Regions from separate parts of the uncultured Sphingobacterium sp. genome, predicted to be linked through region 2. Evidence: riboswitches for the same ligand, from Rfam matches in the RefSeq annotation. Region 2 holds a riboswitch; each other region holds the start of a gene.
What was found. A riboswitch is a leader RNA that binds a small molecule or an ion and turns the genes downstream of it on or off. The one in region 2 is predicted to bind thiamine pyrophosphate.

Region 1: another riboswitch for thiamine pyrophosphate. It lies ahead of thiM (hydroxyethylthiazole kinase); the one in region 2 lies ahead of ACHWSC_RS14720 (TonB-dependent receptor).
Region 3: another riboswitch for thiamine pyrophosphate. It lies ahead of thiS (sulfur carrier protein ThiS); the one in region 2 lies ahead of ACHWSC_RS14720 (TonB-dependent receptor).

What each region holds. Positions count from the first base shown of each region.
Region 1 is NZ_CAXYKD010000029.1:65,029-69,139, reverse strand. Features, by position in the region: gene thiD (bifunctional hydroxymethylpyrimidine kinase/phosphomethylpyrimidine kinase) at 1-737, opposite strand, end outside; gene thiE (thiamine phosphate synthase) at 734-1,366, opposite strand; gene thiM (hydroxyethylthiazole kinase) at 1,356-2,159, opposite strand; TPP riboswitch at 2,241-2,333, opposite strand; gene ACHWSC_RS12960 (VanW family protein) at 2,396-3,238, opposite strand; gene ACHWSC_RS12955 (hypothetical protein) at 3,364-4,111, opposite strand, start outside.
Region 2 is NZ_CAXYKD010000032.1:6,904-11,014, reverse strand. Features, by position in the region: gene ACHWSC_RS14735 (lipopolysaccharide biosynthesis protein) at 1-449, opposite strand, end outside; gene ACHWSC_RS14730 (acylphosphatase) at 494-775, opposite strand; gene ACHWSC_RS14725 (amidohydrolase family protein) at 894-2,069, opposite strand; TPP riboswitch at 2,298-2,423, shown strand; gene ACHWSC_RS14720 (TonB-dependent receptor) at 2,478-4,111, shown strand, end outside.
Region 3 is NZ_CAXYKD010000003.1:43,487-47,597, reverse strand. Features, by position in the region: gene ACHWSC_RS02215 (thiamine phosphate synthase) at 1-283, opposite strand, end outside; gene ACHWSC_RS02210 (thiamine phosphate synthase) at 229-846, opposite strand; gene thiC (phosphomethylpyrimidine synthase ThiC) at 843-2,657, opposite strand; gene thiS (sulfur carrier protein ThiS) at 2,704-2,910, opposite strand; TPP riboswitch at 2,970-3,065, opposite strand; gene ACHWSC_RS02195 (family 78 glycoside hydrolase catalytic domain) at 3,226-4,111, shown strand, end outside.

The sequences.
Region 1 (4,111 bases), on a different contig from region 2:
TGTATATAGGTCAATGCGAAGTCTACTGCGCTATCGAGACCAACGCCTTGTGCCAAATGGCTCGCAATTGCTGAAGAAAGCGAACAACCGGAACCATGTGTATTTTTGCTGTTAATTTTTTGAGATTTGAATTCAATTGGTGGACTCTTGTGCTGGAACAACAGGGATGTTAATTCTTGACTTTGTAGATGCCCGCCTTTAATCAAAACGGATTGACAACCTTTCGCCAATAGGCTATTTCCCGCTTTTTTCATCTTCTCGACATTGTCAATAACTTCGTCTACTAAAACACTTACCTCGTCTAAATTTGGTGTAATCAGCGTTGCTAAAGGAAAAAGAAGTTCTATACAGGCTTGAATTGTATCATCGTGAATGAGCTTGTGCCCGCTGGTCGAGACCATGACTGGATCAAAAACAATAGGTCCCTTATATTCTTTTAAATAGCTGCTAATAAGCTCCACAAGTTCAATATGGTGTACCATCCCTATTTTGATTGCATCGGGATAGATGTCGTCAAAAATAGCATCCAATTGGTCCTGGACGGCTGCTGTAGGAATGTCATAAATACGTCTTACACCTTGTGTGTTCTGAACGGGTAAGGCAGTTAACACATTCATGGCATAACAACCTAATGCAGATATGGTTTTGGTATCTGCTTGTATACCTGCACCACCGCTACCATCGAACCCTGCAATGCTGAGTACGGTAGGGACGCGGTATTTTTTATCTTTTGTCATTTTAATAGTTCTTTTAGTTGTGCACTGGCAGCTCTGGGATCTTGACTTTGGCATATGGCCGAAACGACTGCAATGGAGTCTGCACCGGCATTCCAGGTCTCTTCTGCTGTTTGTAAATTCATCCTTCCGATAGCGATCAATGGTTTTTCCGTCCTACTCCGAAGTTGTTTTAAACCCGCAATTCCCCATTCAGTAACCGTATCCACTTTTGTTTTCGTAGAAAAAATGGGGCTTACACCAAGGTGGTCGACGGCGTACATTTGTTGACTTTCCAGTTGTTGCATGTCTTCTATGGACCAGCCTATGGTTAATTTATCACCATATTTTTCGCGAATAGCGAGCGGCTGCAAATCATTTTGACCCACATGTATCCCCCATGCCTCGATTTGGGCAGCGATTGCTACGGCATCATTGATCACGAGCGGAATACCATAATGATCGGTCAGTTTTTTCAAACGGATGGCTTTATTCAAAAATGTGGCCGGATCGTCAGCTTTTTCGCGCAATTGTATAAGATCGACTCCACCAATAATGGCTTCTTCGGCAACATTGAGCCAATTTTGAGGATAACAGTCCCGCTCAGAAATCACCAAATATAAAGGGTAGGGAAAAAGCGGATTAATGCGCATAGCGTTTGATCTTGAGCTTTGATTTTAGACGTTCTGCATTGAGCTGATAGAGTTCATCATAGAGATTCAATTGCAGGGTACCCGGTCCAGCTGCTGTTTGGGCAGCGAGTTCTCCCGCTAAGCTCAAAATGGATACACCGGCAACAGCTGCTTCAAAATATTGGTCTGTAACACCTAGAAATGCACCAATAAGCGCAGTAGCGCTACAGCCAAGTCCAGTTACCTGTGTCATTAAAGGGTTGCCATTAAAAACTTCAACCCGGTATTGCTGTGAAAGGATATAGTCTACTTCTCCAGAAATACAGATAATGGAGCCGGTTTGCTCTTGCAATAATTGGCCAAATCGGAGGGCATCTTTACTCGCTGTCGTGCTGTCGACTCCTTTTGTGTTCGGTTGGTTGAAATTGTACAGCGTCATGATTTCTGAAGCATTTCCACGAATAACCGTGGGTTTGAGATCCAGTAGATTGGATAATAAATCATTGCGGAATGCTGATATCCCAGCACCAACAGGATCAAGTACCCATGGCCGTCCAATGGTATTGGCATGTTCGGTAGCAACCAGCATAGCTTCGGCAGTATCTTCACTCAAGGTGCCGATATTAATGACAAGAGCTTGTGCAATATCGACAACCTCGCGTACTTCTAATGGGCTGTGTACCATCACAGGGGACGCTCCTAAGGCTAAAAGTGCGTTGGCAGTATTGTTCATCACGACTAGGTTTGTGATGTTGTGTACAAGGGGTTTTTCGACCCTCAGCTGCTCTAATAAATTGATAATTGAATCTTCCATTTTTTTACATATGCTAAGATATACTGTGTGGCCTTGGAGGGAAGAAGAGCAATAGCCTGTGCAGTAAAGGAGTATACTGTACAGTGGATTTTTGCTTTTCCCTACGCCGGTATAAACCGAATCAGGTTCAAAGGGACTATCTCAATTCTATACAGAATACCCCCAAAGCCAGACCAAACTTAAACAAAAAAGAGGACATTTCATATCCGTCATTTTTCGATCATTAGCTTGTTGAATTAATCGGCCGGATTTTGATCGGCACTAATTTCAATGTATTCAACGGGTGTATAGGTAACCCGGGCAAAATTTTTGGTCAAAAGTTCGGTTTCCAAAATCTTTCCACCCTGAAACTTTAAAAACTTCTCGCGCCAAATCTCATTTTTCCGAAAGAACTGATTGTCTATTTTAAGAAATTGATGTTCTTTTTCAACGACATGGTACGCGAAATCCAGTTCTTGATCAATTCTTAATTCGCCCTCTAAACATTTGTCTGTGAACCAGAGATTTATTTGAAAGGTGTAAGGCGTGTTGTTGGTGAATTGATAGTCGCGATAATTATAAAAGACGGTAGCTCCACTACCGAATGGCAAAACACGGCCATCGTCCGGAAATGGATCAAAAGAGTGGTGATAACGTTCATTGACGGTGAGTGGGCTATGGATAACAAGCCAATGGATGAGGTTGGATATTTGACAGATTCCACCGCCAATACCCGCTCTTGCTTCACCAAAGGATAACTCCATGCCGGGCAGATATCCTTTTTTTACAGTGGGTAGTCCAACGAGTTTACAAAATGAAAAGGTTTCCTTCGGTCTGATCAGAATGCTATTAATCTGTGCTGCTGCAATTTTCAGGTTGGTAACTTTGTTAATCTGCAATTGCATATTATTTTCGCCCAGTTTTTTTAATAAGACAGACTGATGCTTTTTAATACGAAAGGGAAGTTTTTCAGTTGATTTAGCTGTGCTGTATTTCTTATTATCAAATAGCCAAACGGCTTTGCGCTGCACTCTTCTCGCCCATACTGCAATAAAATAGAGTATGGGATGACGTTGACTGATCAGTTTTCTTTTTCTCAATTTGACGTTTATGTATCGCTATCAAAATTAGTGCAGAAATATGTTTTTTGCCGAATTTCGTCGAATATTTTTTTATCAAAATCACGAATCTTATTGTCTGAGCTTAGTGCAGTTTTTCAGTTCGTTTAGTTGGTTTTCTTTGCCTGTATGTATTTCGCTGTTAACTTTCCCTCCTTGTTATAGATCAAGCTTTCGTAGGCACAGTTTCCGAGATCTTTTACAATAGATTTTTGTTGTAATACACCCTCATAATAAAACTCATCAATCGTTTCGTTGGCTCGGTACGATCGCTTGATTTCGGCTGTCAGTCGATCGCTTTGATCGAAGGTTTGGCGTAGTGTGTAGTCACTTGTTTGCGGACTATCATACTGATAGCGGACGCGACTTTCTCTTTGATCATTTCTGCCCGAAATCTCTTCAGTAATTCGATTCTGTTGATCATAACTGTAAATGGTCCAGTCTCTCCGTTGATAGACAAAATGAATGGATTCACTTTTTATAACCTGGAGTTTACTGTTCAAGTGATAAATCATCGCCGATTCGAATGTAGGATCGTAGGAAATAATGGCATTTGGGAGATACCGGTAAATTGTACTGCTGCTCCACTTACTATTGCGAAGGTACTGTATGGAGTCGATAAGTCCGAATTGATTATAGCATCTTTTGTTGTAATAATTATTTCCCCCGGAAAGATTGTTCGATGTGATCTCTTTGCCTTCTTCATATACCGTCGTCATAATTGCACCGGATTGCACCGCATTTTCGTCCGAAAACTGCTGCATTACATAAGTGCCGTCACATTTATTCTTACGCTGACTGTAATAAAGAGGAAGAGCGGAATTTGCGATAATAGCCGCTGCATATTGCCCGGAT
Region 2 (4,111 bases):
ATGTTGGCCAATTTAATGGCACCAAATCGAATAGGCCTTCCCTCCGATCTCAATTTCGCAAAAGGAACAATAGCTAAAGCATCCAATGCCAATATCAGGGCAAAATACTTCACATAGCTCTCGTAATCGGCATTGTAAGTTCCCTTATTCAACCAGCTACCAATAGTGCCAGCAAAGACAAAGGCCGTTATAAAAAATAATACTGCTAGAGAGGCAATGACGATAAAACTGTTATTGAAAACCTGCTTTTTATCCTTTTCTTCGACTTTTTGGAGAAACCTAAAAAAAGTTGTTTCCATACCAAATGCCAAAACAGCATTGATCATGGACGCCCAGGCATACATATTGGTAAATATTCCGTAGGACGCAGGTGGATATTTGAGGACATACAATGGCGTCATGACGAAATACAGCATACGGGCTATAATCGTACTCAGGCCATAAATCATGGTCTGTCCGGCGAATTTTTTAAGTACTGACAAGGCGAAACGGCTTAAGATTGAACTCTTTTAACTACTTCAAAATTGGAAAAGCCCTTCATTTCGCCTTCCTTTACCTCAACACTTTCAACGATTGCACCCTCGGGTCCTTCTTGGCAGAACTCCAATAGTGAATCTAGCGCAAAATCGTCGCCCTCGCCCTCTATATAGACAGAACCATCTTTTAAATTGACAACAAAGCCTCTAACACCGACTTGATCTGCAACCGCCTTGGTTGTCAATCTAAAAAAGACACCCTGTACTTTACCTCTTATTGAAATATTCAAATGTTTCATCTGTAACTTATTTTTTCTTCCATCGGTCAGATGGAACTTTCCATGACTATAGTTTCGTTATTATAGTCATGGACGGTTCAATAAGAGCAAAAGTACAGAAGTTTTGGGGAATTAAATACTACGCTAAACGTTTTACCTTAACATCTTCATTTAGGCGCATGTGTTCCATACCTTGCAACAACACAATCCCAGGTTTTTTACCCACTTCAAGGGAGCCAAATTCATCCTCAATGTTCAACGCGATAGCACCATTGATTGTAGCCCATTGAATAGTCTGCAAGAAATCCAGATCCTCAAAGTGCGCATGCAATACCTTTAGCTCCTCCAAAATGGACAATGTATCGTTTGAAGCTAAACTGTCCGTTCCGATTACTAAACGCTGTCCAGCATTCATAAAATTCTGAACCTTTGGCAATGTTCCCTCAATATAAAGGTTGGCCTTTGGACAGAGACACCACATCACATCACGATCCATACGTTCTACGAAATCCAAATCTTTAAGAGAGGTATAGGTGTTATGAACCAACAATAATTTATTTGGATAAGGCAAATAAGGAAGATAAGACTGAATCGAATTTCTTGCCTGCGCCTTAATCGCATCAGCATTTTTTCCTATACTTTTATAAAAGTCCAAGAACTCACCCATTTTATAACGGAACAGTTTATTCTCCTCTTCACTTTCTTGATTGTGAATACTGATAATATTTGTTTCCGGAACCATCTTCTTGAATTTTTTAAAAAGGACCTTCGAACAAGAATAGGGAGCGTGCGGAGTAATGGATACATGCCCATTCCTAAACTCTTGGGTCAACGATTTAGCCTCCTTTAACTTAAAGTCAGCTTCTTCAGGTTCAATCCCGAGCACCTCCACAAATGTGTGATATAATATCTGCGAATCTTCCTTCAATTTTGAAGAATTATCAGTGTTGGCGTGATCTCCAACTGCGACAATACCATTTTCATACATATCTCGATCGGCTTTGGCCATAGCGTCATCTATTTTTTTCATCGATGCCGACCGCGTTGTCATCACCTTACTGAGAAAGCTCGGGAGCCCCATACCTTTAGGAACAATACCTTTCATATGCGACAATTCAATGTGGCAATGTGCATTGATAAAACCGGGAATTATCACTCCTTCATATCTCTCAACCTTCGTTTTATCTGAAGGTGTAAATGAAGTTGGGCCATAGATACCTTGAATTACCCCCTCCTCATCTACCGAAACAATACCGTCTTTTATTGGCATTGAAGTAATCGGCAGAATATAATTAGCGCTTAAATATTTTAACATTTTATCTCCTCACTATCAATTTAGTAACTAAAATTTTTTGACCTGTATGAATACATACCTTTAGTAGAAAAATTCATGCCAAGGTACCTAAAAAGAACAATAAATACCAAAAACAACAATTTGCACAAATTTTTAACCAAAAAGAAATAATACCGCAAATCTGCTCTTTTCCATTTGTCATAAATTACTTCTTTATACTTCATTTCAATTTTAAATTTATATATTCGCAGCATCGAATAGGGGTGCCTTGTTTTGTCAGGAACACAAATAAAGGCTGAGATTATACCCAACAGATTAAATTCTGTACACCTGATCCAGATAATGCTGGCGTAGGGAGAGGTTAGTTAAATAGTGCGGTCATAGTAACCCCTTGCTATGATTTGTTTAACTCAAACAAAATACATTACCATGATCAAATTTTTGATTTGTAGCTCCTTAGCTACTATTTCAAGCCAAATTGCCATTGCGCAACAAAATCTGACAATTAAAGCTGTAGACAATACCAATCAGACCCCCTTACAGTATGTTTCCATATCTATAGATGGACAAGCATCCTTTGCTGGCCAATCGGACAAAAATGGGCTGATTAAACTATATCGTATCAATACAGGTAAGCACCAGATCCAGGTATCTTCTCTTGGATATAAAACATGGAGCCAAAATGTGGATGTTAAAGACAATTTGGAGCTTACGGTAGCGTTAGAACCTAGTACAATTCAAATGGAAGAGGTGCTTGTTCAATCTACCCGTGCCAAAAGAAATGCTCCTACAACCTTTAAAAACATCTCCAAAGAAGAAATAACGCGTAACAACCTCGGCCAGGATATCCCATTCCTTTTAAATCAGACTCCATCCGTGCAGGTCAATTCCGATGCCGGTGCAGGCATAGGTTATACCGGAATGACAATCAGGGGATCGGATAATCAACGAATCAACGTAACATTAAATGGAATCCCTTTAAATGATGCGGAGAGCATGGGTTCATTTTTTGTAAACCTTCCCGACTTTGCCTCTTCTACCGAGAGCATCCAAGTTCAGCGTGGTATTGGGACTTCGACGAATGGTGCCGGATCATTTGGAGCCTCATTAAATATTCAGTCCAATACTTTAGTCGAAACCCCTTACGCAGAACTCAACAATTCATTTGGCTCCTACAATACCTGGAAAAATACAGTCAAGGTAGGTACCGGACTAATTAACGACAAATTTGCCTTCAATGCCAGATTATCTCGAATCAATAGCGATGGTTATATCGAGAGAGGTAGTTCAGACTTACAGTCTTTCTATGTGGACGGAGGCTATTATGGCAAGAAACATATTTTAAAAGGAATTGTATTCTGGGGAAAAGAAAAGACATATCAAGCCTGGAATGGCGTTCCTGAACCATTGATTACTGGCGATCGATCGCGCATGGATGACTATGCTGATAATGCACTCGAAATCTCGGGCGCAGAGAAGGATCGTTTCATGAACGCTGGCCGGAATTATAATCTATATACGTATCAAAATCAAACAGATAATTATACGCAGAAACATCATCAACTTCATTATACCAATATCCTGAACGACAAATTGACACTCAATACAGCCCTACACTATACAAGAGGTTATGGTTACTATGAAGAAATGAGACCGGGAGATAAACTAAGTAAATACGGTTTGACTAACGTCATCATTGGTAAAGATACCATACAAAAAACAGATCTCGTCCGTAGGAGATGGCTTGATAATTATTTTTATGGCATGACCTATGCCCTAAATTACAGACCGAATGATCAGCTTGAAATTACTTGGGGTGGAGCTTATAATCAATACAAAGGAAAACATTATGGCCAGGTGATTTGGGCACAATATGCATCAACCGGTTTTCTTGACGACAAATATTACTTCGGGAAATCACAAAAAAATGATTTCAGTAATTTCTTAAAGGTCGATTACAAACTAGACAAGTGGATATTAATGGCCGATATTCAATATCGGAATGTAGATTACCACATGTATGGTGATGATGATAAGGTGAAAAATTATAATTATCATCCTAA
Region 3 (4,111 bases), on a different contig from region 2:
CAGCTGCGACGCTGCAGTCATCCAGTCCCAAGTGCACTCCATCAGCATCTACAGCCGCTGCAAGCAAAGGATGGTCATTGATAATACAGCTGGCACCAAATTCGGAACAGGTTTGCTTGATCTGTTCTGCAAGCGTGTATCGGCTTTTTTCATCGGCGTCCTTCCATCTGATCTGTATCCATTTGGCTCCCGCATCCAGCGCTTTCAGTACGTTATTTTTTTGTTCAGTTAATGTTTGTCCCTGCGATATATATTGGAGTTTTTCCATAGTTTTTGTTTGCATGCTATAAAATTTTGAACTGGATCAGGATGCTTCCATAAAGTACCATATAAGGCAATTCCATCTGCACCTTGCTGCATCGGAATAAGGCAGTTGCCTTGGTTTATCCCTCCAAGACCGATGAGACCAACAGTAAAGTTGGAGCGTGACGGGAGCTGATCCAACCTTGCATTATGCACTCCATACCCCACTTTTGAGATGCTCGGAAATAATGGACTTAGAAAAGCATAGGCCCAACATCCATCAAGGTTATTGAATTGATCGATATCATGCACAGATGTCGAACAGATTGCTGTAGACAGCATTTGATTTGTTGATCTATCCTTTCTATTCTTTTCGTTCATATGAATACGTGCGATTCCGAGCTCAGCCGATAGGTGAGGGTGGGAATGTAGGACCAATCTGTTCAGGTACGTTGAATCTATAGATTCAACGTACCTGAACATTTGTAGGTCCGTAAAATGATACTTGCGCAAATGCAGGATATCAAGTCCTTCTTTGAACAAAGCATTTATAATCCCTATTTCAGAAGGGATCGTTTCTGCTGCTGTCAAAGCGATGATCATAAATAGATCTCTTTTCCTTGTGCGATGAATTCCTGCGATTTCTCCTGCATCCCTTGTGCGGCACTATCTCTGATTTCCTGCGTAATTTTCATCGAGCAAAATTTGGGACCGCACATGGAGCAGAAGTGAGCCACTTTGGCCGCATCTGCAGGCAACGTTTCGTCGTGATATTCACGTGCGGTATCTGGATCCAGGGAAAGGTTGAATTGATCTTCCCATCTAAATTCAAATCTCGCTTTACTCAAGGCATTATCACGGTATTGTGCACCCGGATGTCCTTTGGCCAAATCGGCCGCATGGGCAGCTAGTTTATAGGTGATTACACCGTCTTTAACGTCTTTTTTATTTGGTAAGCCCAGATGTTCTTTTGGGGTCACATAGCAAAGCATCGCACATCCATACCAACCGATCATAGCAGCTCCAATGGCTGATGTGATATGGTCATAACCTGGAGCAATATCAGTTGTTAAGGGACCTAAGGTATAAAATGGAGCTTCGTCACAACAAGCCAATTGCTTGTCCATATTCTCTTTGATCAATTGCATAGGAACATGCCCTGGACCTTCGATCATCACCTGAACATCGTGCTTCCAGGCTATTTTGGTGAGTTCGCCCAGTGTTTCGAGCTCAGCAAATTGAGCCGCATCGTTGGCGTCCGCAATGGCTCCTGGACGGAGACCATCGCCAAGTGAAAAAGCAACATCATATCGCTTCATGATCTCACAGATCTCCTCAAAATGGGTATAGAGAAAGTTCTCTTTGTGGTGGAAAAGACACCATTTGGCCATGATAGACCCACCTCTGGAGACAATGCCCGTTACTCGAGAAGCGGTGAGATGGATATAACGAAGCAGTACGCCGGCGTGTATGGTAAAGTACGAAACACCCTGTTCGGCCTGTTCAATCAAGGTATCTTTGAATATTTCCCAGGTAAGGTCCTCGGCCACTCCCTTCACTTTTTCGAGCGCCTGATAGATCGGTACTGTACCGATTGGAACGGGCGAGTTACGGATAATCCATTCGCGGGTTTCGTGAATATTTTTGCCAGTGGATAGGTCCATGATGGTATCGGCTCCCCAACGACAGGCCCATACCGCTTTTTCAACTTCTTCCTCTATACTTGAACTTACGGCGCTATTGCCAATATTGGCATTAATTTTAACAAGAAAGTTGCGCCCGATAATCATGGGTTCACTTTCAGGATGATTGATATTATTAGGGATGATCGCTCTTCCGGCAGCGATTTCCTCACGGACAAATTCTGGTGTAATAGCTTTATTATGTGTTCTAGCACCAAAGTTTTGCCCTTTATGCTGATGATCCATTCCGGGGGTGCTGGCTGTGAGCTGCTCGATACGTTGGTTTTCCCGGATAGCAACGTACTCCATTTCTGGCGTAATGATGCCTTGCTTTGCATAATGTAATTGGGTGACATTCCTGCCGGCAGAGGCTACTTTTGGTTTATGACTATAGGCAAATCGGAGTTCATCCAACGTTGGATCAGAAAGACGTTTTTGTCCATATTCAGAGCTTATGCCAGCCAGCTGTATGACATCCTGACGACCCAAGATCCACTGTTCGCGAAGGCGCGGGAGGCCTTTTCGGATATCGATATGGACCGTATCATCCGTATAAGGTCCAGAAGTATCATAAATTGTTACCGGCGGATTAATTTCTACCTCTCCATTCGTTAATTTGGTTGGACTCAAGGAGATTTGACGCATAGCGACTTGAATAGGAAATAGTTTTCCGGATACGAAAATTTTCTTTGCATTTGGAAAGGGTGATTGCGTAATTGTTTCAGCTGTCATTTTTTTCTGTATTGGGTGAATTACTCGGTTGATTTTTTTGGAATGGCTATCCGCCCTGAGATGCGGTAATTAAGATAATCTGATCGTAAGGTTTAAGTCTTGTCGTAGTCCAGTCCTTTTTGGGGATGACTTTGTTGTTGATGGCTACAGCCACACCCTGAGTTTTGCCAGATAATTCCAAAAGCAACAAGCCTTCAAGTGAAGCAAGTGTGGGGTCGAAAAATCGAATCTGATGGTTTATTGTAAGTTCCATTCCTTAATTTTTTTGGTAAAACTTTAGGAATGGCTACACAAAGGCACAGCAATGCACCTTGTAGACAGCTCACTTTTCCCTACGCCAGTATGATCCGGATCAGGTTCTAAGGGTAAAATCTCAGCCTGCACGAGCAGACACCCCTAAAGTTGCGACTAAGATAAGGTTATTTTTATGAAAGTTGCAAGAAATTTATTTTGCAGACTTAGGCATATTGTGCAGGAAAGTACAGGTCAGTATGTGGGAAATATTTGATATATTAGTTTTTTGAATCAGCTAAAACAATTTAACAACGACCAAGAATAGTATCTTTTAATGCGTAGGATTTTATTGACAACACTGTTGTGTATCGCTAGCAACACTTATGCCCAACCTAAAAACAACTGCAGCGCCGTGCAGTTGACATGCGAACATCTGGTCAATCCATTGGGGATTGATGCAATTCACCCGAGACTTAGCTGGCGACTTCAGGACCAACGTAAAGGTGCGGTACAACAAGCTTATCAGATCCTTTTAGGGCAAGATTCGCTGGCATTGCTGAAAGAGACAAAAGATAGCTGGGATAGTGGCAAACAGTTCAGCTCGGCTATGTTAGTGCCCTATAACGGCGCACAGTTAAAGCCACAGACTAAGTACTACTGGAAGGTTAAAATATGGGATAAGGATGGTGTATCAACACGTTCTGAAATAGCATCTTTCGAAACAGGAATGATGGGACAAAACCTTTGGAAAGGAAAATGGATCAGCGACAATAAGGATATTCATGCGCGGGAAACGCCTTATTTTAGAAGAGAATTTAAGGCAAATAAGCAGATAAAATCTGCCCGCGCGTATATTGCCACAGCGGGATTATATGAACTTTCCATTAATGGCCAGCGCGTTGGCGACCATCGTCTGGATCCAATGTATACACGATTTGACCGCCGCACGTTGTATGTCGTGACGGACGTAACCCAGCAGCTTCAAAAAGGAGAGAACGCTATTGGCGTTGTTTTGGGGAATGGCTGGTATAATCATCAACCAATGGCCGTTTGGAACTTTGATAAAGCACCATGGCGGGCCCGGCCAACATTCTGTTTAGAACTGAAAATTGTTTATACAGATGGAACGACGGAAACCATTGTTTCGGATAAGCAGTGGAAGACTGCTTCGGGGCCAATCACCTATAATAATATTTACACTGGTGAGCATTACGATGCAA